DNA from 4 places in the Buttiauxella sp. BIGb0471 genome. Region 3 is predicted to be linked to each of the others. Evidence: predicted binding sites of a transcription regulator. Region 3 holds the regulator's gene; each other region holds the start of a gene.

Region 1 (8,148 bases), on a different contig from region 3:
CAGCGCATAGAGCGGGACGGAAGTTCCTGCACCCAGAATAGCTTTACGCACATCTTCATCAGAAACCGATTTTAATTGGGTGTAATCCAGCACCGCCAGCACAGCCGATGCCTGCGCCAGTTGTTCCTGAAGCATTTTTTGCAAATGGGGTTGCCCGGCTTCATTTGGTCCAGGCGTATCTAATAATGTCAGTTGGCCATGGGATTCATCCATTCCGGCAAGATGGACAAATTCCACTTCAATGACCGGAACATGTTCAATCGCCGCATACGCTTTAAAAGGAAAAGGTACATCCAGCGCTTTAGATAAACGCACCAGGTCATTCAAGCTTTTCAGGCAATGAAATATTGGCTGCGCACCAAGATAATGCTTAGCGAATGAATTTCCCTCGGCAATTCGGGTTAATAACCCCGCCATATCCTTGTCAATTTCCAGATGTTTTGTCAGCGTTTCGCTGTCAGTTTGTTGCAAACGGGTTTGCAATATCTCCATCAGCTTTTCAATGGGCTGAACATAGGGAAAATGCAGCACCGGTTCACGCTGGCCGGGCGTATGGCGAATAAGCGTCGGTAATGCCGTCATCGGACGGTTGCGATTAGGCAAAACTTCCGTCCCAATAATGGCATTGATGGTGGTGGATTTTCCCGCTTTTACCGTTCCGACTATCGCCAGCACCATTTCATGCTGGGTTATTTTCCGTAGCTCATTTTGCAGCAGCGCCTGTTGCGCCTGAATGCTGCGTGGGCAAAATTGCGAGGCTGCAAGCTTGCCTGTTGACGGTTGAGCGAAATAATTATTGTTATGCTGTGTCGTAAAAGAGGTCGTTTTTAAAGTATTCAGGTTTTGCAGGGCGAGTTGCAATAACCGTTCTGCTTCCTGACTTAACTCAAATATCGCTTGTGCGTGCATAAAAAATCCTTACTTAAATCAAATTACGCGGATTTTTAAAAGTCTTTATATTTTTGTGGGAATGCAGTACCGGTAATTATAATTACGTGCGGAAATCATTTATTCGTTAATATTATAATTAAGACTAATTTTTCATATAGAAAAGACCTGGACGAGTCGCCAGTTGAATAACTCGGAAAAGAATACAATAACGCATTTTGATAATCCAATTCTGTATTTTCGTCGCGAATTTGGCAATTAAATAACGTTTTAAAATAGCACTTTCTTATTGCTGTATGTCTGAAAGCACTCAGCATTACAGCAGTAGTCCCGACAAAACCAGGGTTTTAATGTATAATCGCGCCACTTTTGGCGGAACGCCGCTATTTTTGAGGATATTATTTATGACTCTCCCTCACTGCCCGAAATGCAATTCCGAGTACACCTACGAAGACAACGGTATGTTTATTTGTCCGGAATGTGCCCATGAATGGAATGATGCCGAACCTGCGCAAGACAGCGATCAGCTGATTGTTAAAGATGCCAACGGTAATCTGCTGGCTGACGGCGATAACGTCACCGTAGTGAAAGATTTGAAGGTTAAAGGCAGCTCTTCAATGTTGAAGATTGGTACTAAAGTCAAAGGGATCCGTCTGGTTGAAGGCGACCATAACATTGATTGCAAGATTGATGGTTTTGGCCCGATGAAGCTGAAGTCGGAGTTCGTTAAAAAGAACTAACTTAGTGTCGGATGACGCTGCGCTTATCCGACCTACGAAGGGTTGTTGTAGGGTAGATAAGCGCAGCGTCATCCACCATTCCCCCTCCCCCGCCTGGCTAGCCCCGCGCCCCGCATCTAAACTTGTTCTGTCCATAAAATAATCTCTCTCTATGAGGAATTTGACCATGTCTATTGGCCCCTACATCTTTTTTGACGGCACCTGCGAAGAAGCTATCGAGTTCTACAAGCAAGCCGTCGGTGCTGAGTTACTGTTTAAAATGACTTTTGGCGAAATGCCGAAGGATGAAGCAAGCGACACCGCCGAGGGTTGCGGCAGCGGATTTAACTGGCCTGACGATAAAATCATGCATGCCAATGTACGTATTAGCGGCGGCGAAGTGATGATGAGTGACGGCAATATGTGCGCCGATAAAGTGAAACACACGGGTTACGCGCTGAGTCTTACCAGCAAAGATGTCGACGAGGGCAAACGCTGGTTTGATAGCCTCTCTGCCGGAGGCGATGTCACCATGCCGTGGGGGGAAACCTTCTGGGCAAAAGGCTTTGGCATGTTGACCGATAAATACGGTATTCCGTGGATGGTGAATGTCGAAAAACCGATGTAACCGGTTCGACCTGATGCCAAAAGTAGGTCGGATAAGCGCAGCGTCATCCGACAAATCTGACGAAAAGGGTGGATGACGCTAGCGGTACAAACCGGGCACATGGGTAACACTTTTTACCGCGCAATCGCCCAATTAATGGGAATCACGTTTGCCGCATGCAGGTAATCCAGCAATGGGTGCGGAACATAAGGTCCGGTCTGCCACTCCCCGCTTACCGCCGACTGTTGCAGCAACGTTTTTCCCCCATTAAGCCGCTCGATAACCGACTGATGCACCATCATTGACGAGCTGACGGGGGCAGGAAGCTGGCGCGGCATGATGCGCAAATAGCGTGTTGGCGGATACCATTCGCAGTGCATCGGGCCAAGCGCATCAGACACCACTTCGCCCCGCGCCAAATGAATACCCAAATCATCGAGCGCATCGTGCATCCACAAATACGCGCCATTAGACAAACAGCGATCTTCATCAGTGCCGCTGTAATAACCGCCCACATCATGATGAATACCCGGAAACATCACCTGCAAAATACGGTCGCGGTTATCCCACAGCACCGGGGTTAAATCGACGCGCTGTTCATCTATTGCAATCGCCTGTAGCCCGTATTTGACGCGCGAATGCAGCTCTGTACTGTTAAATCGAAAAATACCGTAGCGCTTGTCGTTGAAATATTTAGGAATGCCCATCTGCCCGACGGTTTCCCAGACCGCAACCGCTTCAATGGAAGCCGGGCGCGTAATACAAGTGGGATCAACGCTGTCGCAGAAAAACCCAGGCAGCTCACGCAATACGCTGCCCAAAATACTCGGGCTCATATCCGGCGCATGAGCCAGATATTGCGCCCAGATGGACGAACCAAAACGCCAGGCTTCTTCTTTATTGCGCACGTTTAAATGCAGCCTGTCGCGGTTGAGCAACCCACGATCGACGATCATTTCTGCCAGTATTCGCGCGGTATAAGCCCCGTGGCTAAATCCGACAATATAAATCCGGTCGCCAGGCTGCCAGTGGCGGCTAATAAACGTATAGCCACGAATGATCGGAATGATCAGGCTCGCACCAAATGCGCCGCCCAGGCGTTTTACCAGGCCGTTATGCGGATCGCCCATGCCATGAATATATTTGGCCACTTGCAGCACATTGCCGCTGTTATCGGTAAGGGTCTTTTCTTGTTCATTTGCCAGTAGCAAACTTTGCTGGTCTACAGCACCTTTTAAATCAACGAATAACTGATAAACATTACTTGCCGCGGCTTCGTCATCCGCTTGTTCTTCAACACCAGGAGCGCTCCATGTGCCATCGGCACAAAAAATAATATTTTTGCTCATTGCTGAATTCCCAAGGCCAGAGGGTATCTGTAAGCAAAGCCAAAAACGAGACGCTAAACAATACGACAAATAGTTGATTAGCCTGATGACTTCCAGGCTGAGACTCACTCTTCATCATACCGAAACTTATCCTTAACAAAATCGTCACATTTCATCGGCACCATGAGGCAACTTTTTAAGGAGCCGTGTGATGCAAACTATTATTCGCGTCAACAAACTGAGCAAAACCTTCAACCAGCATCAGGCATTAAATGCTGTTGATTTGGAAGTCAATGAAGGTGAGATGGTCGCTTTGCTGGGGCCGTCTGGTTCAGGCAAATCCACTCTCTTACGTCATCTGAGCGGCCTGATTACTTCTGATAAATCAGCCGATTGTCATGTTGAATTGCTTGGCCGCACCGTCCAAAAAGCGGGCCGCCTGGCAAGCGATATCCGGCAGAGTCGTGCTCACACCGGCTACATCTTCCAGCAGTTCAACCTGGTGAATCGCCTGACGGTACTCGAAAACGTGCTGATTGGTGCGCTCGGTGCCACGCCGTTCTGGCGCACCTGTTTTAACTGGTTTACCCGCGAACAAAAGCAACGTGCGTTGCAGGCGCTGACCCGCGTCGGCATGGCGCAATTTGCGTATCAACGCGTCTCCACCCTGTCCGGTGGGCAACAGCAGCGCGTGGCGATTGCCCGGGCGCTGATGCAGCAGGCGAAAGTGATTCTGGCCGATGAGCCGATTGCCTCACTCGACCCGGAATCCGCACGCATCGTGATGGAAACGCTGCATGACATTAACCGTCTGGACGGCATCACCGTAGTCGTGACGCTGCATCAGGTGGATTACGCCCTGCGCTATTGCGAACGCATTGTCGCCCTGCGCCAGGGTCATGTTTTTTACGACGGAAGCAGCTCGGCGTTCGACAACGAACGGCTGGGAAATCTTTACCGCAGCATAAATCGCGTTGATGCGGTTGCTGCTTAACCACTTTGCTATCTACTTCAAGGAATAGTCAGCCATGAGCTACAAAGCCGTAAAAGCACTCGCCTTTACCAGCCTCCTGAGCGTTAGCGCCCTGTTCAACGCAGCCCATGCGGATGAGCAAGAAAAGTCCCTGAACTTCGGCATTATCTCCACCGAATCCCAGCAAAACCTGAAACCGCAGTGGGACCCGTTCCTGAAGGATATGGAGAAGAAACTGGGCGTGAAAGTGAATGCTTTCTTCGCGCCGGACTACGCCGGGATCATTCAGGGTATGCGTTTTAACAAAGTGGATATCGCCTGGTACGGCAACCTTTCGGCCATGGAAGCGGTGGATCGCGCCAACGGCCAGGTGTTTGCTCAGACGGTCGCGGCAGATGGAACGCCGGGTTACTGGAGCGTGTTGATCGTTAACAAAGACAGCCCAATCAATAATCTGCAGGACATGTTAGCGAAACGCAAAGAGCTGACTTTTGGCAACGGCGACCCGAACTCAACCTCAGGTTATCTGGTCCCTGGATACTACGTTTTCGCCAAAAATAACGCGGCACCGAACGAATTCAAACGCTCAGTGAATGCCAACCACGAAACCAACGCGCTGGCAGTGGCGAACAAACAGGTGGATGTGGCGACCAACAACACTGAAAACCTTGATCGTTTGAAGCAAACCGCCCCTGAGAAATTCAAAGATCTGAAAGTCATCTGGAAATCCCCGTTGATCCCAGGCGATCCGATCGTGTGGCGTAAAAATCTTTCTGAAGCCACCAAAGACAAAATCTATGACTTCTTCATGACTTACGGCAAAACGCCAGAAGAAGCTGCGGTGCTCAAAGGCCTGACCTGGGCGCCGTTCCGCCCATCCAGCGACCTGCAACTGGTGCCAATTCGCCAGCTCGCCCTGTTCAAACAGATGCAAGGTGTGAAGGACAACAAAGGGTTAGCCGAGCCGGAAAAAGCCACCAAAGTCACTGCCCTGCAAAACCAGCTTAGTGACCTGGATCGTTTGACCGCCGCGCTGTCTGCGATGAGCAACGTGAATAAAGCGGTTCAGTAAATTGTTGGTGGATGACGCTTCGCTTATCCCCCCTACGGCCCAGAGCTTGTAGGTCGGGTAAGCGCAGCGTCACCCGACAGTGTTAAGCAAAACCCAAACACGGAGCACCCCATGCAACAAACCATTCAGGTCGCCGCACCAAAACGTAGCTGGTTCTCGCTACTGAGCTGGGCGATTTTGTTAGCGGTCCTCGTTGCGTCCTGGCAAGGCGCGGAAATGGCTCCGCTGACTCTGTTCCGCGATGCGGGCAACATGGCGACCTTCGCCGCCGACTTCTTCCCGCCTGACTTCAGCCAGTGGCAACAATACCTCGGTGAAATGGGCGTCACGCTACAAATCGCCGTCTGGGGCACCGCGCTGTCCATCGTGCTGTCCATTCCCTGCGGCCTGATGTGCGCCGACAACCTGGTGCCATGGTGGATTTACCAGCCGATGCGCCGCCTGATGGACGCCTGCCGCGCCATCAACGAAATGGTGTTCGCCATGCTGTTCGTGGTCGCCGTCGGCCTTGGTCCCTTCGCTGGCGTTTTAGCGCTGTTTATTCACACCACCGGCGTGCTGTCCAAACTGCTTTCTGAAGCGGTGGAAGCTATCGAACCCGGCCCGGTAGAAGGCATTCGCGCCACCGGCGCCAACAAACTTGAAGAGATTATCTACGGCGTGCTGCCACAAGTGATGCCCCTGCTGATTTCCTACTCGCTGTATCGCTTTGAGTCGAACGTCCGTTCGGCAACGGTGGTTGGCATGGTGGGCGCAGGCGGGATTGGCGTAACACTTTGGGAAGCGATTCGTGGATTCCAGTTCCAGCAAACCTGCGCGCTGATGATTGTCATCATCATCACCGTCAGCCTGTTGGATTTCATGTCGCAACGGTTACGTAAGCATTTCATTTAACGAGGCTTTGTTGAAAATGCACTTATCCAGACATCCGACCAGTTACCCGACGCGTTACCAGGAAATCGCCGCCCTGCTCGAAGTGGAGCTGCGTAAAAACTACCGCTGTGGCGACTACCTGCCAGCCGAAAGCCAACTGGCAGCGCGTTATGAAGTGAATCGCCACACGCTGCGCCGCGCCATCGACCAGTTAGTTGAGAAAGGCTGGGTGCAGCGCCGCCAGGGAATTGGTGTGTTAGTGCTGATGCGCCCGTTCGACTACCCGTTAAATTCCCAGGCCCGCTTTAGCCAGAACCTGCTCGACCAGGGAAGCCACCCCACCAGCGAGCGCTTACTCGCGGTACTGCGCCCGGCCTCAAATAGTGTGGCAGACGCGCTCGGCGTCACCGAAGGCGAGAACATCATTCACCTGCGCACACTGCGCCGCGTTAACGGCATCGCGGTGTGCCTGATTGACCATTACTTTGCGGAACTTGCCTGGTGGCCCACGCTGCAACAGTTCACCAGCGGTTCGCTGCACGACGTGATTCAGACCCAACTCGGTATCAACCTCACCCGCACCCAAACACGCATCAGCGCACGCCGCGCTCAGGCCAAAGAAAGTCGCCTGCTGGAGATCCCGAATATGTCTCCGCTGCTGTGCGTGCGCACTCTCAACCACCATGAAGGTGACGCCTCGCCTGCGGAATACTCCGTCAGTCTGACGCGCGCCGACATGATTGAATTCACCATGGAGCACTAAATGGACGCACCGCATTTTGACACCGCACAGCGCCAGCAGTGGATGGCCGTGCTCGCCCACAGCCTGCCGCAAGAGTTGGCCGCCATTTGGGCAGAACAAAATCTCAACCCTGAATATCAAGTTATCCGCAAGGCCGAAACCGGACTTGCACAAATTCAGGCGCGAATGGGCGCAACCGGGCAACGCTTTTTTGCCGGTGACGCCACGCTAACCCGCGCCGTGGTGCAGCTCGCCAACGGGACTTACGGCTACAGCTACTTATTAGGGCGCGACAAAGCCCACGCCGAACGCTGTGCCGTAATCGACGCGCTGATGCAGGAAAAAGTTCGATTCCAGACTTTACAAGAAACCGTCATTGCGCCTCTGGCCGCAAATCGCGAACAGCGTTTAGCTGCTCGCCGCACCCAAATTAACAGCAGCCGAGTCGACTTCTTCACTCTGGTTCGCGGAGATAACGCATGACCCTGATGACCGCTTTCAACCTGCCCGTGCAGGATGCCCAACAGAGCTTCCGTCGCCTGCTCAAAGCGATGAGCGAGCCGGGCGTAATCGTCGCGCTGCATTCCCTGCAACATGGCTGGAAACCGCTGAATGTGGCCTCCACCAGCGTGCTGCTGACGCTTGCCGATAACGATACTCCGGTGTGGATTAGCGACGCTCTGAGCAATGACGTCACGCTGCAAAATGTCCGATTCCATACAAATGCCCCCATTTCCCTGACGCCTGAACACGCGCAGTTTGCCGTTGCCGACGCAGAAATCACCGCCGGGCAGTTGAACGCGCTGGCGCAAGGCACCGACGTCGCCCCCGACACCAGCGCCACGCTGATTTTGCAGGTGCCGAGCCTGAGCGGCGGGCGCATGTTGCGCTTAACCGGCGCGGGTATTCGCGAAGAACGCATGATTGCCCCACAACTGCCGGACTG
Region 2 (8,148 bases), on a different contig from region 3:
TGCTAAATCAATTCTCTTCCTGCGTCACCAGTTTTGGTTCTTCAGGGGATTTCAGCAGAACCCACAAGACAATCGCCCCGATAACATCAAACACCGAAAGCACGGCGAACAGCGGGCTGAAACCAACCGTGTCGGCCAGCGCACCCACAACCAGTGCAAACATGGTGCTGGCAGTCCACGCAGCCATGCCGGTGAATCCGTTAGCGGTAGCAACTTCGTTGGAGTCAAACATATCAGAAGACAGAGTAATCAACGCGCCAGACAATGACTGGTGAGCGAAGCCACCAACGCATAACAGTGCAATCGCCACCATTGGACTGCCGAACAAGCCGACCATTCCCGGCAGGATCATAAGCGCCGCACCCATCGTGACCACCAGCTTGCGGGATACAACAATATTCACACCAAACATCTTCTGGAACATACCCGGAAAATAACCCCCAATAATGCAGCCAAAATCGGCGAACAGCATCGGGATCCAGGCAAACATGGCGATATCTTTGAGGTTAAAGCCGTAGGTGTGCACCATAAACAGTGGGATCCATGCATTAAACGTCCCCCACGCGGGTTCTGCCAGGAAACGCGGTAATGCGATACCCCAAAACTTACGTTGTTTCAGCAGGCGGCCAATGCGGACTTTCTCAACCTTTGGTTTCTCAGGCTGCCCATCGGTTATATAGAGATACTCTTCCCGAGACAGTGATTTGGTTTTTGACGGGCGGTTATAGGTGAAATACCAACCAGCTGCCCACAGCACGCTGAAAACACCGACGATAATAAACGCCAGTCTCCAGTCCCTGATATAGATTGCCCACGCAACTAGCGGAGGTGCAATCACCGCGCCAATAGAGGAACCAACGTTGAAATAGCCCACAGCAACCGAACGTTCAGTATCCGGGAACCATTCAGTTACTGATTTCAAACCAGCAGGTATCATCGCACTTTCAGCGAAACCGCCGAGGCCACGGAACATTGCCAGACCTTTCCAGCCAGTCGCGAATGACGCACCAATGCAGAACACGCCCCACATCAGGCCGAAAATGGTGTAACCCACCTTTGTACCCAATGTATCAAGCAGATAACCGGCAATAGGTTGTGCAATGGTGTAGCAGGCCGAGAATGTCGCAATAATGTAAGAATATTGCTGTGTGGTAATGTGCAGATCGCTCTGTAATGTTGGCGCTGCGGCAGAAATAGTATTTCGGGTTAAATAGCAAAGAATGGTGCCTAATGTCACCAGTGACAGCATAAACCAGCGCTTGTGGCCTGTTTTGCGCATAATGAATCCCCGTTTTTCAAGCAATAAGTGGCCTGACCGCTGCAAAGCAGCAGGCAAATAAATAATTCAGAGGAGATAAAAATCAGCGGCGCTTCAGAAGACGTCGAGGATTCTGGTTTGGCCCATCCTGGACTTGTTTTTGTAATGTAGATCACACTATTTGTTGATAATGAACCTGTGTTTCACTTTTATTTGTGATTAATCTCAATTTTTTGTGTGTAATCTACCCCTAACGGGTAATGTATGTGACGTGCGTCACATTTCTTTAAGTAATGAGTTGGTGGTAATTATGCAAGATATGAATGAGACGCACCGCAAAATGCCCATCGATTCCCCGGTACGAATTAATAAATACATTAGCGATAGCGGTATCTGCTCGCGCCGCGAAGCCGATCGCTACGTCGAACAGGGCTATGTTTTTATTAACGGCAGGCAGGTCGGTTTTGGTGCTCAAGTCTTTGCTGGTGATGTGGTGAAAGTGAATGACCAGCTTATTGAGCCGCGAGATGACAACGGCCTGGTGTTGATCGCGTTGAATAAGCCTGTTGGCATCATCACCACGATGAAAAAGAGCGTGCGAGGGAATATCAGCGCTCTCATTGAAGGCGACCAACGTATCTCCCCGATAGGGCGTCTGGATAAAGATTCGCAGGGGCTCATTTTGCTGACCAATCACGGTGATGTGGTTAATAAAATTCTGCGTGCGGGCAACAATCACGAAAAAGAGTATGTGGTTAGCGTCAATAAGCCGGTGACTGACGAGTTTATTAAGGGTTTATGCGCGGGTGTACCCATACTGGGTACGGTGACGAAACAATGCAAAGTGACGAAAGAATCGGACCAAATATTTCGCATCATATTAGTTCAAGGATTGAATCGCCAGATACGCCGGATGTGTAAATATTTCGGCTATGAAGTGACCCGACTTGAACGTGTCCGCATCATGAATATCCATCTGGAAGGGCTGCCGCTGGGGGAATCGCGCTACCTGAGCCGCGACGAACAGGACGAGCTATTGAAACGGATTGAACACTCAGAATCCTGAGTATGACAGCTGGAAATATGCCCCAAAGCGGCCTGTCATAAAACTGTCATAATTCGTACATTTAAATGTCACCAAACTGTCCTATTTTCTATCCTGCAACCACTAAACAACGATTTACGTTCACCTCTGCAGGAGACATTATGAAAGTTATGCGTACCACTGTCGCAACTGTTGTCGCCGCGACCTTATCCCTGAGTGCTTTCGGCGCGTTTGCTGCTGCAAGCCTGACTGGCGCTGGTGCAACCTTCCCTGCGCCGGTGTATGCCAAATGGGCAGATACTTACAATAAATCAACTGGTAACAAAGTTAATTACCAGGGTATCGGCTCCTCCGGTGGCGTTAAACAAATCATTGCTCACACCGTGGATTTCGGCGCATCTGACGCGCCATTGTCTGATGAAAAGCTGCAACAAGAAGGTTTGTTCCAGTTCCCGACTGTCATCGGCGGTGTTGTTCTGGCGGTCAACCTGCCAGGCGTGAAATCCGGAGAGCTGGTGCTCGACGGTAAAACCCTGGGTGACATCTACCTGGGTAAAATCAAAAAATGGGATGACGAAGCTATCGCTAAACTCAACCCAGGCATGAAACTGCCACAGCAGAACATTGCGGTTGTGCGTCGTGCTGACGGTTCCGGTACTTCCTTCGTCTTCACCAGCTACCTGGCGAAAGTGAACGAAGAGTGGAAAACTAAAATCGGTGCAGGCTCAACGGTAAACTGGCCGACGGGTCTGGGCGGTAAAGGCAACGACGGTATCGCCGCGTTTGTTCAGCGTCTGCCAGGTTCAATCGGTTATGTTGAATACGCTTACGCTAAGCAAAACAACCTCGCTTATACCAAACTGGTTTCAGCTGACGGTAAACCAGTAGCGCCTTCTGAAGAGAACTTTGCAAATGCTGCAAAAGGTGCGGACTGGAGCAAATCATTCGCTCAGGATCTGACAAATCAGAAAGGTGACAGCGCGTGGCCAATCACGTCTACCACCTTCATTCTGATTCACAAAGAGCAGAAAAACCCAGAGCAAGGCGCTGAAGTGCTGAAGTTCTTCGACTGGGCTTACAAAGACGGTGCAAAACAGGCGAGTGACCTGGATTACGCTGCCCTGCCAGACGCTGTGGTTGAACAAGTTCGTGCAGCATGGAAGACCAACGTGAAAGACCGCTCCGGTAAGGCGCTTTATTAATTAATGAAAATGGCGGATGGCGCGAATGCTTATCCGCCTTACAACTGCTTTTCGTAGGTCGGATTAGCGTAAGCGACATCCGACATGTTGTAAGAAATGTATTTAAACTTAAAGAGTAAGTTATGGCAGTGAGTAAGCCGGTGTTCAAAGCCCCTGGCAAACAAGGTGATGTCATTTTCAGCGCGCTGGTAAAACTGGCTGCGCTGATTGTGCTATTTCTGCTGGGCGGGATCATCATCTCCCTGGTCATCTCCTCCTGGCCAAGTATCGAGAAATTTGGATTCTCGTTCCTGTGGAATAAAGAGTGGGATGCTCCTAACGATATTTATGGTGCGCTGGTGCCGATTTACGGCACGCTAGTCACCTCGTTCATTGCGTTGTTAATCGCAGTACCGGTGAGTTTCGGTATCGCGCTGTTCCTGACGGAATTGGCACCCGGTTGGTTGCGCCGCCCGTTGGGTATCGCCATTGAACTGCTGGCGGCTATTCCTAGTATCGTGTACGGCATGTGGGGCCTGTTTATCTTTGCTCCGCTGTTTGCGAAGTATTTCCAGGAACCGGTCGGCAATGTGCTCTCTTCTGTACCCATTGTCGGTGAACTGTTCTCAGGCCCGGCGTTCGGTATCGGTATTCTTGCGGCTGGCGTTATTCTCGCCATTATGATCATCCCTTACATCGCTTCTGTAATGCGCGATGTATTCGAACAAACTCCTGTGATGATGAAAGAGTCGGCCTACGGTATCGGCTGTACCACATGGGAAGTTATCTGGCGCATCGTTTTACCGTTTACCAAAAACGGCGTGATTGGTGGCGTGATGTTAGGTTTAGGTCGTGCTCTGGGTGAAACCATGGCGGTAACTTTCATCATCGGTAACACCTACCAACTCGACAGCGCTTCGCTGTATATGCCGGGCAACAGTATTACCTCTGCCCTGGCGAACGAATTTGCTGAAGCGGAATCCGGCCTGCATACCGCAGCATTGATGGAACTCGGCCTGATCCTGTTTGTTATCACCTTTATCGTGCTGGCTATCTCTAAGTTTATGGTTATGCGTCTGGCGAAGAATGAAGGAGCGCGCTCATGACGACTATGGAAATGCAAAGTCGCGCGGCGTTAGCGGAATCACGCCGCAAAATGCAGGCTCGTCGTCGGTTTAAAAACCGCATTGCTCTGACACTTTCAATGGGAACCATGGCATTTGGCCTGTTCTGGTTGGTGTGGATCCTGTTCTCTACGGTGACTCGCGGTATCGACGGCATGTCGATTGCGCTATTCACCGAAATGACACCACCGCCGAATACAGAAGGTGGTGGCCTGGCTAACGCCCTCGCGGGTAGCGGCTTGTTGATCCTGTGGGCGACCGTGTTTGGTACGCCGCTGGGCATCATGGCGGGTATCTACCTGGCGGAGTATGGCCGCAAATCAGCGTTGGCCGAGGTTATTCGTTTTATCAACGACATCCTGCTTTCTGCACCATCTATTGTTGTCGGTCTGTTTGTTTACACCATTGTGGTGGCGAAAATGCAGCACTTCTCCGGCTGGGCTGGGGTAATTGCGCTGGCGTTATTACAGGTGCCGATTGTTATCCGCACCACTGAAAACATGCTGAAACTGGTACCAGACAGTCTGCGCGAAGCGGCATACGCATTGGGTACGCCAAAATGGAAAATGATTTCTGCAATTACGCTGAAAGCCTCTGTTTCCGGGATCATTACTGGCGTATTGCTGGCGATTGCACGTATCGCGGGTGAAACCGCCCCGCTGCTGTTCACGTCGCTCTCCAACCAGTTCTGGAGCACTGACATGATGCAGCCGATTGCTAACTTGCCAGTGACGATATTCAAATTTGCGATGAGCCCATTTGCCGAATGGCAACAGTTAGCCTGGGCTGGCGTTCTGATTATTACCCTTTGCGTACTGCTGCTAAATATTCTGGCGCGTGTGATTTTTGCGAAGAGTAAACACGGTTAAATTTTGCGGCGCGGCAAAGGCGGCGTCGGATGGAGATTAAGAAACAGATGAGTATGGTCGAGACTACCCCAGACAAAATTCAGGTTCGTGATTTGAACTTCTATTACGGTAAGTTCCATGCCCTGAAAAACATCAATCTGGATATCGCTAAGAACCAGGTTACCGCGTTCATCGGCCCGTCAGGCTGTGGCAAATCCACCCTGCTGCGTACATTCAACAAAATGTACTCGCTCTACCCGGAGCAGCGCGCCGAAGGTGAAATTCTGCTGGATGGGGAAAACATCCTCACTCAGAACCAGGACATCGCCCTGCTGCGTGCCAAAGTGGGCATGGTATTCCAGAAGCCGACGCCATTCCCAATGTCGATTTATGACAACATCGCGTTCGGCGTGCGCCTGTTTGAAAAGCTGTCACGCAGCGACATGGACGAGCGTGTGCAGTGGGCTTTGACCAAAGCCGCATTGTGGAACGAAACTAAAGATAAATTGCACCAGAGCGGATACAGTCTCTCCGGTGGCCAGCAGCAGCGTCTGTGCATTGCGCGTGGAATCGCGATTCGCCCGGAAGTGTTATTGCTTGATGAGCCATGTTCAGCGCTTGACCCAATTTCTACTGGTCGCATTGAAGAGCTGATCACCGAGCTGAAACAAGATTACACCGTGGTGATCGTGACCCACAACATGCAGCAGGCGGCGCGTTGCTCAGACCACACCGCGTTTATGTACCTCGGCGAGCTGATTGAATTTAGCGAAACCGACACGCTGTTTACCACACCCGCTAAAAAGCAAACCGAAGACTATATTACTGGCCGTTACGGCTGATCCGGGAGAATACAATGGATAGCCTCAATCTCAACAAACACATTTCCGGCCAGTTTAACGCCGAGCTGGAATATATCCGCACCCAGGTCATGACCATGGGTGGGCTGGTGGAGCAACAGCTTTCTGATGCGATCACTGCCATGCACAATCAAGATGGCGAACTGGCAAAGCGCGTCATCGAAGGCGACCAGAAAGTTAACATGATGGAAGTGGCGATCGATGAAGCCTGCGTGCGTATCATCGCTAAACGCCAGCCAACCGCCAGCGACCTGCGCCTGGTGATGGCTATCATCAAAACGATTTCTGAGCTGGAACGTATCGGTGATGTCGCGGATAAAATCTGCCGCACGGCGCTGGAAAAATTCTCCCACCAGCACCAGCCGCTGCTGGTTAGCCTCGAGTCATTAGGCCGTCACACCGTGCAAATGCTGCATGACGTACTGGATGCGTTTGCGCGTATGGATCTCGACGAAGCGGTGCGTATTTATCGCGAAGATAAGAAAGTTGACCAGGAATATGAAGGCATCGTGCGCCAGTTGATGACTTATATGATGGAAGACTCGCGCACTATTCCAAGCGTGTTGACTGCACTGTTCTGTGCGCGTTCTATTGAGCGTATCGGCGACCGTTGCCAGAACATCTGCGAGTTTATTTTCTACTTCGTTAAAGGGCAGGACTTCCGTCATGTCGGCGGCGACGAACTGGATAAACTGCTGGCGGGTAAAGACCCGAAAGAGTGATAAAAAAGAGTTATAAAAACGCCAGCGAATCGCTGGCGTTTTTATTGGTACGTCACTCAAAGATTAGCGAACGATAATCCCTAACAGAATCCCCAGCGCGCCAAAGTCGGCATCACTGAAAGTGGTGTTAGCAAAACCGATATCGCCCAGCACTGGCAGCAAGAACACTGGCAGGAAGGTAATCAACAAGCCCTGCGCAAATGCACCCAGAATCGCGCCACGACGTCCGCCGGTTGCGTTACCGAATACGCCAGCGGCTGCACCGACGAAGAAGTGCGGCACCACGCCTGGGATAATCACGGTCATGTTCAGCAGATACAGCGCGAACATACCGATTAAACCTGCGGCAAAGCTGCTCAGGAAGCCAACCAGTACAGCATTAGGTGCATACGGGAACACGACCGGGCAATCGAGCGCTGGCTTCGCGTTCGGCACCAACTTGTCGGAAATACCTTTGAACGCTGGAACGATTTCCGCAATCACCATGCGCACACCTTGCAGGATGATGTACACACCCGCCGCAAAGGTAATGGACTGCATGATGGAGAACATGAACCAGTTTTTACCACCGCTCAGCTCTTTCACCACGTCAGCGCCCGCAAACAGGCACGTCACCAGGAAGATAATGCTCATGGTAAAGGAGATAGCGACCGGTGTGTCACGCAAGAACAGCAGACTTTTCGGCACATTCATGTCTTCAGTCGAGAGTTCTTTATTACCAAATTTGCTGCCGATGAAACCCGCCAACACATAAGATAATGTCGAGAAGTGGCCGATTGCCACGTCGTCAGAACCGGTAACTTGCTTCATGTAAGGGTGCGCAATGGCCGGGAAAAAGACCATCGCCACACCCACCACCAGCGAGCCAACAGCAATCAGCGTTACGCCAGTCATGCCAGCCGTTGCCAGAATCACCGCCACCATCATCGACATAAACAACGTGTGATGACCGGTCAGGAAGATAAATTTCCATGGCGTGAAGCGAGCAATCAAGATGTTGATAACCATGGCGAAGAACATAATCATCGCCATCTCTTTACCGAAACTTTTTTGTGCGACGGAAACAATAGCTTCATTGTTCGGCACCACGCCCTGAATACCAAAGGCATG
Region 3 (8,148 bases):
CATCCACCGTTTATCGGTGCTTAAACTCAGCTGTTGCTTTCGCTCGCGGCCAATATCTGGCGGCGTTTAAACATCCAGCCCACCAGCAGCATCACAATCCATACGCAGCCCACATACAGTGAGATGCGAGTGTCTGGATGCCAGCCAATTAACCCGATGATAAACACCAGGAATATCAGGCCAACGATGGTGGTGGCAATCCCACCCGGAACCGGGAATTTCAGCGCTTTGGTTTCTTCTGGTGAAAGCTTGCGACGGAAAGCGATTTGCGACAGCAAAATCATTATCCATACCCATACCGTGGCAAAAGTTGCCAGCGATGCAATCACCAGGAAGACGTTTTCTGGAATCAGGTAGTTCAGCACCACCGCCAGTAACAGCGCAAAGCACATCACTAATACCGTCACCCAAGGGATGCCATGACGTGAAGTTTTAGCGAACACTTTCGGTGCGCTGCCCTGCTCCGCCATGCCGTGCAACATACGCCCCACACCAAACACGTCGCTGTTAATCGCTGAAAGGGACGCGGTAATCACCACGAAGTTCAGAATGCCTGCCGCAGCGTTAATCCCCATATGCTGGAAAGTCAGCACAAACGGGCTACCTTCTGTTCCCACCAGGTTCCACGGGTAAATGGACATGATGACAAACAGCGTACCCACGTAGAACACCAGGATACGCAGTGGTACGGAGTTGATAGCGCGCGGGATAGATTTTTGCGGATCTTTCGCTTCGCCAGCCGTAATACCGATGATTTCAATGCCGCCATAGGCAAACATCACCATCTGCAACGACATAATCATGCCTATCCAGCCATTGCTGAAGAAGCCGCCGTTGGTCCACAGATTGTGGATCCCCGTTGCCTGGCCGCCGTTGCCAATCCCCCACACGATGATGCCAATACCAGCAGCAATCATGATGATGATGGTGGCAACTTTGAAGAACGAGAACCAGAATTCAAGTTCGCCGAACACCTTCACGCTCATCAGGTTGATGGCGCAAATGATTAACACCACGCTCAACACCCAGACCCAATGCGGCACCGCCGGGAACCACAGCCCCATGTAGATGCCAAACGCGGTGACATCCGCAATTGCCACAATCAGGATTTCGAAACAGTAGGTCCAGCCGGTGATATAGCCTGCCAGCGGGCCGAGGTTATCTTGCGCGTAGCGTGAGAAAGAACTGGCTGAAGGGTTATGAACCGACATCTCACCCAGCGCGCGCATAATAATATATGCCGCCACACCACCGATGATATAAGCCAGCAACACACTTGGACCAGCCATTTTGATAGCGTCCGCCGAGCCATAAAACAGCCCGGTGCCAATTGCCGAACCCAACGCCATAAAGCGTATGTGCCGGGTACTCAAGCCGCGCTTGAGCTTATTAGCGTTTTCCATTGATTCCACACCCTGCTTAACAATAAAAAAACCACGGAGCAAAGCCCCGTGGTTAAAGAAAATCAAAAATTTTAGTGGGCGGTTGAAGCCACCTGTCGCCCTGCGGCGCGGTCCCAAATGATGGCGAGAACCACCATAATCACCGTTGGCGCTAACCATGCCAGCCCCTGATCGGCCAGCGGCAAACGCGCGGCCCACGCGGGTAAAATATCACTGATTGCCGATGATTTAATCCCATCGAGAATACCAAACAAGGTGCTGATGAGCATCGCTGGAGCAATCACGCGGGTTGAGTTATGCCACCACGGACGGGTAAAGCTCAACACCACCAACGCGATACACGGCGGGTAAATTGCCGTCAGCACTGGAATTGAAACCTGAATCAGATGGCTTAAACCCAGGTTGGAAACCACCATTGAGAACAGGCCCAGGATAAACACCAGCGAACGATAAGACAGTGGCAAATACTGGCTGAAGAATTCAGCACACGCACAAGTCAGGCCAATTGCCGTGACCATACAAGCCAGGAAAATCAAGGCTGCCAGGAAGAAGCTACCCGCACCACCGAAAGTATGAGCCACATACGCATGCAGAATTGCGGCACCGTTCGCGTTTTGATCGGCAACTAACGTTGCGCTGTCAGAACCCAGGCGGAACAGAGCCAGATAAATCAGCGTTAAGCCAACACCGGCAATCAAGCCAGCCCAAATGGTATAGCGCGTCAGCAGACGGGATTCAGTCACCCCACGCGAACGCGCGGCGTTGACAATCACTATGCCGAACACTAACGATGCCAGGGTATCCATGGTGAGATAACCATTCACGAAGCCGTTTGAGAACGCAGCATTCTGATACGCTTCAGTCGCCGTGCTGATACCACCCGCAGGCCACAACATTGCGCCCGCAGCCAGCGCCAGCAGCGCGACAATTTTTACCGGGGCGAGCACATGGCCAACGGTGTCTAAAAGTTTGCCCGGATACAGCGAAACGCCAATCACAATCGCAAAGTAAACCAGGCTGTAGATAAACAGCGGTAACTCACCGGTGCCGACCAGCGGCGCTATTCCCACTTCAAAAGAAACGGTAGCAGTACGCGGTGTGGCGAACAGCGGCCCAACAGCCAGATAACAAATGGTGGCTAACAACACACCGGCACGGCGGCCAATTGGCGAACTGAGGCTATCAATGCCCCCGCCGACACGAGCGATGGCGACAATAGTCAGCACCGGCAGGCCTACAGCCGTTACCAGGAAGCCTAATGATGCAATCCAAACGTGTTCACCCGCTTGTAGCCCCACCATTGGAGGGAAAATGATATTGCCTGCGCCGACAAACAGCGCAAAGGTCATAAAGCCCAGTGCGAGGATGTCTCGAGATTTCAAATGATGGGTCATAAAATATTTGCAGCCTGTGGATGTGTGGTGTTGAAAGTATTCAAATTTTTATACCTGTTAACTCGGCATAAAAGCGGCAATCAGTAGACTCGACAGCGGAAAATCCTTTCCGGGATCGGTGGAGAAGAATAGTTGTTTGAATTACCACTCATATCCAGTCGGTCTACCAATCACAGGGCCGCAATTAAAACGCTTATAGCGTTTGAAGGCAAGAACGGATCTAAAAACCAGATTGATATCCTTAAATTAACAGCATCACTAGTGGATTCGATTAATCAGAGGAAAAGATCATGGTCTTTTGTGTGGTTAAATTATAACCGATTGAGTGTTTTTGATTTACATGTGGGCAAAAAAAACACAGGCCAGAAAAGCGGCCTGTGGAAAGTTATTTTGACACTTATTGCGCCAGTGTCGGATGACGCATCTGTACGACCGACGAAAACTGATTATCAGTCTATTTCTCGCTAACGATTAACCGCTCGGGCAAAACAAAGGAAAACGTTGAACCTTTGCCCGGCTGGCTTTCAATATTCAGGCGTGCGTCATGGTGGCTTAAAGCATGTTTGACTATCGCCAGCCCAAGCCCGCTGCCGCCCGTCTGACGCGAACGCGCTTTGTCGACGCGGTAAAAACGCTCAGTCAGGCGCGGAAGGTGTTCTGCTGAAATCCCCGGACCATTATCAGTCACGCTAAAACTTGCCCCACCCGCCACACGTTTCCAGCTCACCGTAATATGCGTGCCTTCTGGCGTATGGTTGACTGCGTTATAAACGAGGTTAGAAATCGCACTCCTCAGTTGCTCGTCATTGCCAAAGACTTTCAGCGTGGGATCGATATCAAATTGTATCGTCTGCCGTTCATGGCTGAGAGTTTGCGCCTCACGTTCTACAACACGCAGCATCAGCGGCACATCAATCTTTTCATTGAGCACCATGGCCGGAGCGGCTTCTATTTTTGAAAGCGTCAGAAGCTGCTTAACCAACCCTTCCATGCGCGAAGTTTGCTCGCGCATTGTGCCTAATGCTTTCTCACGCAGCGGCCCTTCAAGCGTCTGGTCCTGCATCATCTCCAGATAACCTTGCAGCACCGTGAGCGGCGTTCGCAGTTCGTGACTGACGTTAGCAAAGAAATTACGTCGCGCCCCTTCGAGCTGGTGCATCTGAGTCACATCGCGTGCCACCAGCAGCCACTGCTCATCGCTGTAGGGCATCACACGGAACTCCAGATGGCGGCCCGTATTGAGTACCAAAGTTAACGGACGCGAAAACTCTTTTTGCGACAAATAGCGAGTAAATTCAGGGTAGCGCAGCAAGTTAAGGATGTTCTGCCCGTTATCGTCCGGCCAGCGTAACCCCAGCAATTGTTGCGCCAGACCGTTGCACCAAAAAATCGTCCCTTCTTCCGTGGTCAAAACCACCGCATCGGGCAGCGATTCGGCTCCGCTACGAAAACGCTTAATCAGATTGCCTAACTCTTTGCGGCGCTTTTTGTTGCGCAGCTGCATCTGATGAAGACCGTACAACAGGGGATCCCAACTCCCGCGGCCTGGCGGCGGCGTCATACTGCGATCCACCCACAGCCACCACGATAAACGCAGTAAATTCCAGAAATGCCAAGCCAGCAGTCCGGTGACTGCCAGTAATAAAAACCACGGTAAATGGCCGAAAATAAGACCTAAGATGGCGGCGGGTATGCAACAGAGCACCAGCTCCATCACCAGCCTTTTCCATGACAACCTTTCCAGCACGCGTCATTCTCCTGACAAGGAATTAAAAGCGGGTTGAGAACCGATAACCCGTACCGCGTACTGTTTGTACCATTCTGTCATGTCCACTATGTTCAAGCGCTTTGCGTAACCGCCGAATATGTACGTCCACCGTTCGGTCTTCGACATAAACATTGGTACCCCATACATGATTAAGCAGTTGCTCACGGCTATACACCCGTTCCGGGTGCGTCATAAAGAAGTGTAATAATTTAAATTCTGTTGGCCCCATATCCAATGGGTTCTCACCGGTCATGACGCGGTGCGATGACGGATCAAGGCTCAGCCCGTGCATCTCAATCACCTCTTCCACCGCCATCGGAGAGATGCGGCGCATCACCGCTTTAATGCGTGCCACAAGCTCCTTCGGGGAAAACGGTTTGGTAATATAGTCATCGGCTCCGACTTCAAGCCCTCGCACGCGGTCTTCTTCTTCACCACGCGCCGTCAGCATCATCACCGGGATTTCACGAGTTAATGCTTCGCGTTTCAAATGCTTGATGAATTGAATACCCGAACCACCCGGCAGCATCCAGTCGAGTAAAATTAAATCCGGAAAGGGTTCGATAAGCAGATTCACTGCACTGTCATAATCTTCCGCTTCTACAGGATGAAAACCGTTTTGCTCAAGCACAAAGCTCACCATTTCACGGATTGGAGCTTCATCTTCTACGACTAAAATACGCTTCGCCATGATTCGCCCTGCTCAAGGAATAATTATTGTTGTTTCAATGCGGTGCCATTATGCGTCAGATTTATGACAGATTTATGAAAAACATAAATGCCTGGTGATTCATCACAATGAATTATGACACTCAATTGTGTCGTTCTTGCTCATCCGCTTTATAATCCCGCCACGCTTTTTTATGCCAAGGGACAACCAATGCGCATTATTCACACTTCAGACTGGCATCTTGGTCAAAATTTTTATACCAAAAGCCGTGGGCCAGAGCACCAGGCGTTTCTTGAATGGTTGCTTCAAGCCGCAGTCGAGCATGATGTGGATGCGATAATTGTCGCAGGCGATATTTTTGATACCGGCTCGCCGCCAAGTTACGCACGCGAATTGTATAACCGTTTTGTGGTGCAACTTCAGCAAACAGGCTGTTCTCTCGTGGTGCTGGCGGGAAATCATGATTCCGTAGCCACGCTGAATGAATCTCGTGAATTAATGGCATGCCTGAATACTTATGTCATTGCCAGTGCGCGGCATGATGCCAGCCAGCAGGCTATCGTGCTCAACGCTAAATCGGGTGAACCGGGTGCCATTCTCTGTCCGATTCCATTCCTGCGCCCACGGGATATTCAAAATAGCCAGGCGGGGCTTTCCGGCCACGAAAAGCAGCGTTCGTTGATGGAAGCCATCAGCGAGCATTACCAGCAGTGTTACACCACCGCCTGCGAATTACGCGCTGATGCGAAGCTGCCGATTATCGCGACCGGCCATTTAACCACCGTGGGCGTAACCAAAAGCGATGCGGTGCGCGATATTTACATCGGCACACTGGATGCTTTCCCGGCGCAGCATTTCCCCGCAGCCGACTACATCGCACTCGGCCATATCCATCGTGCCCAACTCATTGGTGGCACTGAACATATTCGCTATAGCGGCTCGCCCATCCCGTTAAGTTTTGACGAAACAGGCAAGAACAAAAGTGTTTATCTGGTTGAGTTTGCCGAAGGCGTGCTTCATGAAGTGACTCCGCTGACGGTGCCTGTCAGCCAGCCTTTAGCAGTCATCAAAGGTTCTCTGAGTGAAATCGAACAGCAACTCGCGCAGTGGCGCGATGCACCAGCAGAACCCAAAGTTTGGCTGGATATTGAAATCGCTACCGAAGAATATCTGCATGATATGCAGCGTCATATTCAACAATTAACCGAAACGCTACCCGTCGAAGTGGTGTTGCTGCGTCGCAGCCGTGAACAGCGCGATCGCGTTATCGCCCAGCAACATAAAGAAACGCTGAGTGAGCTGACGGTTGAAGAGGTTTTTGAGCGCCGCCTGGTTCAGGAAGACACCTCCGAAGAACGAGCACAGCGTTTGCGAACGCTATTTGCCCAAACGGTGGCGAGCCTGCATGACGTGGAGGAAGAAGCATGAAAATCCTTAGCCTGCGCTTAAAAAACCTCAATTCCCTGAAAGGGGAATGGAAAGTCGATTTCACCCGCGAACCGTTCGCCAGCAACGGTTTGTTTGCCATAACCGGGCCAACAGGAGCCGGGAAAACCACGCTGCTCGATGCGATTTGTCTCGCGCTTTACCACCAGACACCGCGCCTCAATACCGTCACGCAATCGCAAAATGATCTCATGACGCGCGACACCGCCGAATGCCTGGCGGAAGTGGAATTTGAAGTAAAAGGGGTTGCCTATCGTGCATTCTGGAGCCAGAACCGTGCGCGCAATGCGGCCAACGGCAATCTACAAGCCCCGCGTATCGAGCTTGCAGAAGTGGCAAGTGGCAAGATTATTGCCGATAAAGTCAAAGACAAACTTGAGGTTACGTCCAAACTCACCGGTCTGGATTACGACCGATTCACCCGCTCAATGATGTTATCCCAGGGCCAGTTTGCTGCGTTCTTAAATGCCAATGCCAATGACCGCGCCTCTTTGCTCGAAGAGCTGACCGGAACTGAAATATATGGCACCGTTTCTGCGGCGGTGTTCGAGAATCATAAAAATGTGCGCAGCCAGCTTGAAAACCTACAAGCGCAGGCCGCTGGCGTAGCATTGTTAAGTGAAGAGCAGCACCAGCAGCTTTCTGAGAGTTTTCAGACCCTGAGCGTAGAAGAAAAAGCGCTGCTCGCAGAACAAATGAAACTCCAGCAGCATCAGCAATGGTTAGGCCAACTGGCGCAGCTCACGCAAAAACATGGGCAGGCAGAACACTCTTTAAAAGCGGCGAATAACGCAATAGAAGCCGCCGCGCCAGAGTTAGATAAACTGACTCGCGCACAACCGGCAGAAAAACTGCGCCCTGACTGGCAACGTTTGCAGGAATTGCAGGCAACTTTGCAAAACACACATGCTCAGTGTGAAGAAGTGAATGCTCGCTTACATCAGGCGACAGTACGACGCCAGCAGACACGGCAGGCTGCCGCAAGCATGGCTGCAAAACTCACGCAGGAAAGCACGCAACTCCAGGAGTGGCTGAAAACTCACGACCGATACCGCCAATGGGGGACTGAGCTGGCGGGCTGGCGCATGGGGTTTGGTCAGCAGCAGCGTGAGGCTGAAAAACTACAAGATTTGCAGCGCAATATCGATTCAAGCCAGAAGAAACTCGAACTTCTGCCAGTAGCTGAAATGTCTATCAGTGCTGATGAAGTAAGTACCCACTTACAAGCAACGATGGCTGCACGTCCGCAGCGCCAGCTGCTTGCCACATTACAGCCTCAATTTTCATCGCTTCTCAAACGCAAATCGCAGCAACAACAAGAGATTACCGCGCTCGAAAAACAAATTGCCGAGGGTGATGTGGAGCTGGTTTTAAAGCGCCAGCAATATAAAGAACGCCGCCAGCATGAGAGTGACCTCGAGAAAGTGTGTGAGCTTGAACTGCGTATTGTCAGCCTTGAAGCCGAGC
Region 4 (8,148 bases), on a different contig from region 3:
GTATAGAGACTCAACTGCCTAAAGGCTTTGCTTTTTGTCATTTATTCGCCGTTGTTAAGCGTTTCAGATAGCGTCAGCTTAATCGGTTCAACTGCGAAGGTAAGCCCCTTTTCACCGTTATCCGCAACCACATAGCGAATCGCGCCATCTGTTTGCGCGTAATAACGCTTGTTCTTACCATTGCCGAGCAATTTGTTGAGTTTCGTAACGCTTTGCGGCTTTGAAAGCGATGGCGTAAACGTGCGAACCAGCGCCGCCATATATTCATTCGCTTTTGCGCGAGCGGCTTTTTGCTCCGGTCCCTGAATCGGTAACCAGGTTATCTGAATAGATTTTATCTTGAGCGTGCCGCGCTCAAGTGCGGCGGACGCATAGAGATTTTCGTTAATCTTACTGGCTGCGCGCATCAGGTTGATTTCATCGGCATTAGAGTCGATGGCGCGGAATTCGTTGATCGGCAACTTCGGATTTTCAGCGCTGAATTTTTCCCGAAACTGCGTGATGTTCATATCAAACGTTGGCGCTCCTGCCAGCAAATACGGAGCGGCTTGTAGCGTTGAAGCAGAATCTGTAGGCGGATCGGCCCAGACCATCGCGGCGGGTAGCATCATTAAAGCCAGAGCTGCAAACAGATGTCTCATTGACAAATTCTCCTGTGAATTCTGCGTCCCGATTAAATCGGCATTCCGTTGGCTTGTCAAAACCCGGCATAGCCAGGGTACACTACGGCGCTAAACAATAAAATGGACCTTACCATGACCATACAGCAATGGCTGTTCTCTTTTAACGGACGTATTGGACGCCGTGACTTCTGGATTTGGATTGGCGTTTGGTTAATCGCGCTGATCATTCTCTTCACCCTGGCGGGTGCAGAAATTATGCCTTATTCCACCGCGGGTTTCTTTTTATCGGGTTCGTTGATTCCAACGGCGGCGGTGATTGTGAAACGTCTGCATGACAGAAACAAGAAAGGCTGGTGGGCGCTGCTGTTTATTCCAGCCTGGCTGCTGCTCGCGGGCAACTGGGAAACTTTCGGAACTTTAGCGCAATGGGGACTTGGACGTTTTATTCCAACGCTAATTCTGGTGATGGTGATTATGGACCTGGGCGCGTTTGTTGGCACCCAGGGTGAAAACCGTTTTGGCAAAGACACCAGCGAAGTGAAGTACCGCTAACTTACCAGTAATGTTCAGCAGTCATATGGCCCGGTCGGCGACGTAAATGTTTGGTCATCTGCCGGGTATCTTTCAGCAATTGCTGCGTATCACGTACCATCTGCGGGTTTCCGCACAACATCACATGGCTGGTTTCAATGTTCATCGGCAAGCCGACTGCCGCTTCCAGCTCACCGTTTTCGATCAATGCAGGCACGCGTCCGGTTAGCGAACCCGGAATAGACTCACGGCTGACAACCGTCTGAATGCGTAACTTTCCTTCGTATTGCTGCTGGAGTTTTTGCATTAATGGCAAATAACTCAAGTCCTGCGCGTAACGTACCGCATGCAGCAAAACGATATTCTCAAAACGCTCGAGTCCAGTGCCTTCCTGCAAAATTGAAAGATACGGCCCTAATGCGGTTCCTGTCGCCAGCATCCATAGCGTCTGGCACTCAGGAATTTCATCGAGCACAAAGAAACCTGCCGCTTCGCTGACCAATGAAATTTCGTCGCCGGGTTGCAGCGCGTGTAAACGCGGGCTGAGTTTGCCTTCAGGTACGGTGACCAGATAAAACTCAAGATTCGGATCGCTGGGCGCGTTGACGTAGGAGTAGGCTCGCTGCACGCGTTCGCCATCGATTTCCATCCCAAGCTTGGTAAATTGGCCGGCGGTGAAAGGGGCGACAGGCGCATGAACAGTGAGACTAAACAGAGCATCGGTCCAGTTTTCAATCCGGATGACTTTACCTTTGACCCATTCCGCCATGATGAACGCTCCCCTTTGTTGTGTTTTCCCTATCTTCACCAGAAAAGTGTGAGATTTCCAGCCGGTTAAAGCTGGAAAGCTCAATCAGACAAACGGCGGCCTTACAGAATATGAGTCTGTACGTCCGGGTCTTTGCGGTCGAGATAGTGAATAGATTGGATACGGCGAATAGTGCGAGACTTGCCGCGAATCAGCAGTGTTTCTGTGATCGCCATATTCCCTTTGCGCGTAATCCCGTCCAGCAAATCGCCTTTAGTGATGCCGGTTGCGGAGAAGATAACGTTGTCGTTACGCGCCATATCATCGAGTTTTAATACCACACCCGCTTCAATGCCCATTGCCTTACAGCGTTCTAATTCTTTTTCACCGATAAGACGGTTTTCTTCGCTATCACCCTTCACATGGTGACGAGCTAACAGGCGGCCTTGCATGTCGCCATCCAGCGCACGAATAACCGCTGCGGAAATCACACCTTCAGGTGCGCCGCCGATGCCGTACATCACATCAACTTCGCTATCTGGCATACAGGTCAAAATTGACGCTGCAACATCACCATCAGGAATGGCGAAAACGCGCACGCCAAGTTTTTGTAACTCAGCAATGGTGGCGTCGTGGCGTGGTTTAGCAAGAATGGTAACGGTGAGCTCGCTCAGTGGCTTATTGAGCGCAACGGCGATGTTATAGAGGTTTTCAGCCAGTGGTAGATTGAGGTCGATAATGCCTTTCGCACCCGGGCCGACAATCAGTTTTTCCATGTACATATCGGGCGCATTCAGGAAGCTGCCTTTATCGCCGACGGCCAGCACCGCCAGCGCGTTGGCCTGGCCCATTGCCGTCATGCGGGTACCTTCAATCGGGTCAACGGCGATGTCTACCGCGTCGCCCTGGCCGGTACCGACTTTTTCACCAATGTAGAGCATTGGCGCTTCGTCGATTTCCCCTTCGCCAATCACAATCTGGCCATCAATATTGACCTGATTGAGCATGATACGCATGGCGTGAACGGCTGCACCATCCGCCGTGTTTTTGTCGCCACGACCCAACCATTTATAACCCGCCAGTGCCGCCGCTTCGGTTACACGGGAAAATTCAATCGCAAGTTCTCGTCTCATTACACACTCATTTAAGAAGCCTAATTGCGACCGAGTTTAGCACACGCGGGGTAGGGTGATCCCCTCTCCCTGAGGGAGAGGGTTAGGGGGAAGGGCAATTAACCTTCTTCGTGATCTTCCCAGGCGAGCGCACGTTTCACGGCTTTTTTCCAGCCAGCGTAACGGTAGTTGCGTTCGGTGGTTTCGATACCTGGACGGAACTCTTTTTCGATAACCGCTTTCTCGCTAACTTCGTCCAGGTTCTGCCAGAAACCAACGGCCAGACCCGCCAGATATGCCGCGCCCAAAGCTGTGACTTCGCGGACTTCAGGGCGTTCTACACGCGTACCTAGAATGTCCGCCTGGAATTGCATCAGGAAGTTGTTCGCCACCGCACCGCCGTCTACACGCAGAGCGTGAAGACGGATATTCGCGTCAGCCTGCATCGCTTCCAGCACGTCACGCGTTTGATAAGCGATGGACTCAAGCGTGGCGCGGATAATGTGGTTGGCGTTCACGCCACGCGTCAGGCCGAAGATGGCGCCACGGGCATACGGGTCCCAGTAAGGAGCGCCGAGGCCGGTAAAGGCTGGCACCACATATACACCGTTGGTGTCTTTCACTTTCGTTGCAAAGTACTCGGAATCCGTCGCGTCGCTGATAAGTTTCATTTCATCGCGCAGCCACTGAATAGAAGCGCCACCCATGAATACGGCACCTTCCAGCGCATAATTCACTTCGCCGCGTGGGCCGCAAGCAATCGTCGTCAACAAGCCGTGAGTAGATTTAACCGCCTGAGTACCGGTGTTCATCAACATAAAGCAGCCGGTGCCGTAGGTGTTTTTCGCCATCCCTTCTTTGACGCACAACTGACCAAACAGCGCGGCTTGCTGGTCGCCAGCAATCCCGGCGATAGGAATACGCGTACCGCCTTTACCCCCGATGTTAGTCTGACCATAAACTTCTGAAGATTTACGCACTTCTGGCAGCATCTCGCGTGGGATATCCAGCGCTTCGAGCATGCGGTCATCCCAGGTGAGATCGTGGATGTTAAACAACATGGTACGGGAGGCGTTTGTGTAGTCGGTGACGTGCACGCGCCCTTGAGTCATTTTCCAGATAAGCCAGGTATCGACCGTACCAAACAGCAATTCGCCACGGCGAGCACGTTCGCGCGAACCCTCCACATGGTCCAGAATCCACTTTACTTTGGTGCCGGAGAAATACGGGTCAACCACCAGGCCGGTTGCTGATTTGATGTACTCTTCCAGGCCGTCGCGTTTGAGCTGTTCGCAGATTTCTGCGGTACGACGGCACTGCCAGACGATGGCGTTATAAATCGGTTTGCCCGTCTCTTTTTCCCAGACAATCGCGGTTTCACGTTGGTTGGTGATACCAATGGCGGCAATTTGGTCTGAGTTGATGTCAGCTTTCGCCAACACTTCGACAAGTGTGGAACTTTGTGTTGCCCAAATCTCCATTGGGTCGTGTTCTACCCATCCTGCTTTTGGGTAGATTTGCTGGAATTCGCGCTGCGACACGCTGACTACGTTGGCATCGTGATCCAGGACGACGGCGCGGGAGCTGGTGGTACCCTGATCAAGTGCGACGATATATTTTTTTTCGTGAGTCATAATCTTGTCCTGAAGTCAGTCTTACAAAGAAGCATTTTGTTGCGTGGAGGTGCTGGATTTCTCTTTATCTTCAACACATACATCGCAAGGTAAATGGTGGCCAATCAACTTACGGTAGCCAAACGCGCCAAGCGCTGCGCCTACTATTGGGCCAAATACGGGCACCAGGAAGTAAGGAATATCGCGCCCACCCGTAAAGGCAACATCGCCCCAACCCGCGAGCCATGCAAACAGTTTCGGACCGAAGTCACGCGCAGGGTTCATGGCAAAGCCGGTGAGCGGTCCCATTGATGCGCCGATAACCGCAATCAACAAGCCAATCAGCAACGGTGCTAATGGGCCACGTGGAATGCCGTTGCCATCATCAGTCAGAGCCAGGATAACGCCCATCAAAATGGCGGTAATCACCATCTCTACGGCAAACGCCTGAATCAAATTGATGTGTGGATTGGGGTAGGTTGAGAAGATACCGGCCAAATCCAGGCTTTCTACGCTGCCGCGCACCATATGATGCGTCTGTTCGTAATCGAGGAATAAATTGTAATACAGGCCATACACCAAAGCTGCGGCGCAGAACGCACCTGCGACTTGTGAAACAATAAACGGAACCACTTTGCGTTTATCGAAGCAGGCGAACAGGCACAATGCGATGGTGACTGCCGGATTGAGGTGCGCACCGGATACCCCTGCGGTCAGGTAGATAGCCATCGCTACCCCCAGCCCCCAGATGATACTAATTTCCCATTGCCCGAAGCTTGCGCCTGCCACTTTTAAGGCGGCAACGCATCCGACACCAAAGAAAATCAACAATGCTGTACCCATGAACTCGGCGATGCACTGACCTTTCAAGGTTGATGGAGCTGTCTGACTCATAATAGGGTCCTGAAGGCAAAATTAATGATTATTGTTTGTTCGGGCATTCCCTGCCGCGCAGGTGCCATGTAGGCGTAGTGTTAATTTATCGTTAACGAACATAAACGAGAAATATCGAACCTTAAATTTGTGTGGCTCGTCATAAAAATGAGCGATTTCGCGTTATTATGTGCGCATTATCACCCAAAAATGACAACGCAAACGCGCACGTTAATCTTCAGTGCATTAACAAATAGTGATTTTAAGCCGCCCTGTCGTTCGGTATATGCCGAAAAACGTTATGTTACGCAAAGAGCGCTTGAACTCGCTGGACACGGGTACTCACGCTACTTACAATCGAGACACGCTGCGTGGTGCGCATATATTCATAAGGTGTCTTCGGGGAATATCCGGGACGGGGATTTAGACATCCATCAACGCCTTGCAATTCAGGAGAGGTTCGAAATGTCATTTGAAGTGTTTGAGAAACTGGAAGCAAAAGTACAGCAGGCGATTGATACCATTACCCTGCTGCAGATGGAAATCGAAGAACTGAAAGAGACGAACACCAATCTGTCTCAGCAAGTTCAGCAATCTCAGAGCAATCATGAAGAATTAGTACGCGAAAACAATTCTCTGAAAGAGCAACAGCACGTGTGGCAGGATCGTCTGCACGCCCTGCTGGGTAAGATGGAAGAAGTGTAAGACCACAGCTTCAATAAAAACGGGCGCCCCAGGGCGCCCGTTTTGTTATTCGATTTTGTTACTCAATATCGAGGGGATCTTCGGAAAGGATAATGCCGGTGTTATCCGCATACAGATGGTCGCCGGAGAAGAATGTCACGCCGCCAAAGTTAACGCGCACGTCACTTTCGCCAACGCCAACACCCGCAGAGCCAACAGGAATGGCGGCAATTGCCTGAATACCAATATCCAGTTCTTCCAGGTCATCGACCTGGCGCACGGCACCGTATACCACAATGCCTTCCCACTCGTTTTGAGTCGCCAGACGGGCAAGTTCTGCGTCAATCAACGCGCGGCGAACTGAGCCACCGCCATCAATCACCAGCACTCGGCCACGGCCATTTTGTTCGAGCAGATCATACAACAATCCGTTGTCCTCGAAACATTTCACCGTGATGATTTGCCCGCCAAAGGACGACCGCCCACCGAAATTGGAAAACAGCGGTTCAACGACGTTGACATCTTCCTGGTAGATGTCGCAAAGCTCGGAAGTATCATATTTCATAGGATTAAGATTCTGTTGCTGCACGAGTTGTCAGTATATCGCTTAATGTTAACTGTTGGCAAAATCATCAATTGTTAATTGATATTTGTCAGCTAAAACGACACCGTACTGAGCACAACTCCTATCGCAAACAATAGGTTAGTCAACAACGCGGCTTTTACCGTGCGCTCGAGCATGGGACGCATCGCGAGCGGATCCCTTTCGCGCAGCACAAACAGGGTCTGCTTAATCAGAAGCGGTGCTGCCAGCACAAACAGCCAACCCCACAGACTTTGTAGCCACACCAGATTAAACACGGCCAGGCAGGCCAGAGCGCCCATCAGCAGGCAGGCGTGATAACGACGAGCCTGTGCTGGCCCCAGACGCACCGCCAGCGTGTTTTTACCGTTTTCACGGTCGCTGTCGATATCGCGCAAATTATTGATGTTAAGCACGGCGGTCGCTAACAGCCCACACGCGGTTGCAGGTAAAAAGACTAAAGGCGCGAGAGAGTGCGCTTGTAGATACCAGGTTCCTGCCACGCTCAGCCAGCCGAAAAACACCAGCACCGAAATATCACCAAGCCCCATGTAACCATACGGACGTGTGCCGACGGTGTAGGTGATGGCCGCGATGATTGCCAGTAAACCTAAAGCCAGGAAGCCGAGGAAATCTGCCAGCGTACGGCAGGCAACGGCCACCAGGGCCAGGCCAGAAAGACAAATTAGTACCACGGTGATCATCAGCGCCTTTTTCATTTGCGCCTGAGTAATCACTCCTTTTTGCATCCCGCGCAATGGCCCGATACGATCTTCTTTGTCGCTGCCTTTTACCGCATCGCCGTAATCATTCGCCAGATTTGAGAGGATTTGCAGTAACCCCGCAGTCAACAATGCCAACAATGCGATTGCAGGGTTAAACACGCCTTGCCAGAAAGCCAATGCCGAGCCACAAACAATTGAGGCAAATGCCAGAGGTAACGTGCGTGGGCGCAGGCTTTCAAGCCAGGCCTGAGTGGTGCTTACAGAGTGCGATTCGCTCATAGTTCTCTCTGTTAGATATAAAAAAATGGAGGGCATAAGCCCTCCATTTCAAATGAAGAAAATACGTTGAGCGGGATTATAGGATAAAACGGCTCAAGTCTTCATCTGCTACTAACTCATCCAGATGTTTACTGACATATTCGCCATCGATCAGGATGGATTGGCCGTTCATCTCGCTGGCATCATAAGAGATATCTTCGACCAGACGTTCCAGCACAGTGTGCAGACGACGCGCACCGATGTTTTCAGTCGATTCGTTCACTTGCCATGCGGCTTGAGCAATACGACGAATACCATCTTCGGTGAAGTCGATATTCACGCCCTCTGTGCCCAACAGCGCTTTGTACTGCACAGTGATCGACGCGTTTGGCTCAGTC

What was found. Region 3 encodes PhoB, which activates phosphate uptake and scavenging genes when phosphate is short. Its sites were predicted from a motif close to CTGTCATAAAACTGNCNNAT; they were not measured.
Region 1: a site for PhoB is predicted at 3,694-3,713, ahead of phnC (phosphonate ABC transporter ATP-binding protein). Genes of this name have one in related genera too.
Region 2: a site for PhoB is predicted at 2,357-2,376, ahead of pstS (phosphate ABC transporter substrate-binding protein PstS). Genes of this name have one in related genera too.
Region 4: a site for PhoB is predicted at 5,658-5,677, ahead of M2371_RS19940 (MIP/aquaporin family protein). Genes of this name have one in related genera too.

Annotation. Positions count from the first base shown of each region.
Region 1 is NZ_JANUEU010000006.1:46,551-54,698, reverse strand. Features, by position in the region: gene M2371_RS17560 (dynamin family protein) at 1-909, opposite strand, end outside; gene M2371_RS17555 (zinc ribbon domain-containing protein YjdM) at 1,293-1,628, shown strand; gene yjdN (VOC family metalloprotein YjdN) at 1,795-2,235, shown strand; gene M2371_RS17545 (DUF2235 domain-containing protein) at 2,349-3,563, opposite strand; gene phnC (phosphonate ABC transporter ATP-binding protein) at 3,754-4,536, shown strand; gene phnD (phosphonate ABC transporter substrate-binding protein) at 4,571-5,587, shown strand; gene phnE (phosphonate ABC transporter, permease protein PhnE) at 5,699-6,481, shown strand; gene phnF (phosphonate metabolism transcriptional regulator PhnF) at 6,498-7,223, shown strand; gene phnG (phosphonate C-P lyase system protein PhnG) at 7,224-7,685, shown strand; gene phnH (phosphonate C-P lyase system protein PhnH) at 7,682-8,148, shown strand, end outside.
Region 2 is NZ_JANUEU010000004.1:399,424-407,571, reverse strand. Features, by position in the region: gene M2371_RS15740 (MFS transporter) at 8-1,279, opposite strand; partial or broken gene rluF (23S rRNA pseudouridine(2604) synthase RluF) at 1,599-2,321, shown strand; gene pstS (phosphate ABC transporter substrate-binding protein PstS) at 2,465-3,505, shown strand; gene pstC (phosphate ABC transporter permease PstC) at 3,628-4,590, shown strand; gene pstA (phosphate ABC transporter permease PstA) at 4,587-5,477, shown strand; gene pstB (phosphate ABC transporter ATP-binding protein PstB) at 5,525-6,298, shown strand; gene phoU (phosphate signaling complex protein PhoU) at 6,313-7,038, shown strand; gene M2371_RS15705 (PTS ascorbate transporter subunit IIC) at 7,102-8,148, opposite strand, start outside.
Region 3 is NZ_JANUEU010000005.1:97,475-105,622, reverse strand. Features, by position in the region: gene proY (proline-specific permease ProY) at 27-1,403, opposite strand; gene brnQ (branched-chain amino acid transporter carrier protein BrnQ) at 1,475-2,797, opposite strand; gene phoR (phosphate regulon sensor histidine kinase PhoR) at 3,252-4,544, opposite strand; gene phoB (phosphate response regulator transcription factor PhoB) at 4,567-5,256, opposite strand; gene sbcD (exonuclease subunit SbcD) at 5,446-6,663, shown strand; gene sbcC (exonuclease subunit SbcC) at 6,660-8,148, shown strand, end outside.
Region 4 is NZ_JANUEU010000008.1:43,622-51,769, reverse strand. Features, by position in the region: gene M2371_RS19965 (DUF1454 family protein) at 42-611, opposite strand; gene M2371_RS19960 (DUF805 domain-containing protein) at 756-1,175, shown strand; gene fpr (ferredoxin--NADP(+) reductase) at 1,177-1,923, opposite strand; gene glpX (class II fructose-bisphosphatase) at 2,025-3,035, opposite strand; gene glpK (glycerol kinase GlpK) at 3,134-4,648, opposite strand; gene M2371_RS19940 (MIP/aquaporin family protein) at 4,670-5,521, opposite strand; gene zapB (septal ring assembly protein ZapB) at 5,966-6,205, shown strand; gene rraA (ribonuclease E activity regulator RraA) at 6,264-6,749, opposite strand; gene menA (1,4-dihydroxy-2-naphthoate polyprenyltransferase) at 6,842-7,771, opposite strand; gene hslU (HslU--HslV peptidase ATPase subunit) at 7,848-8,148, opposite strand, start outside.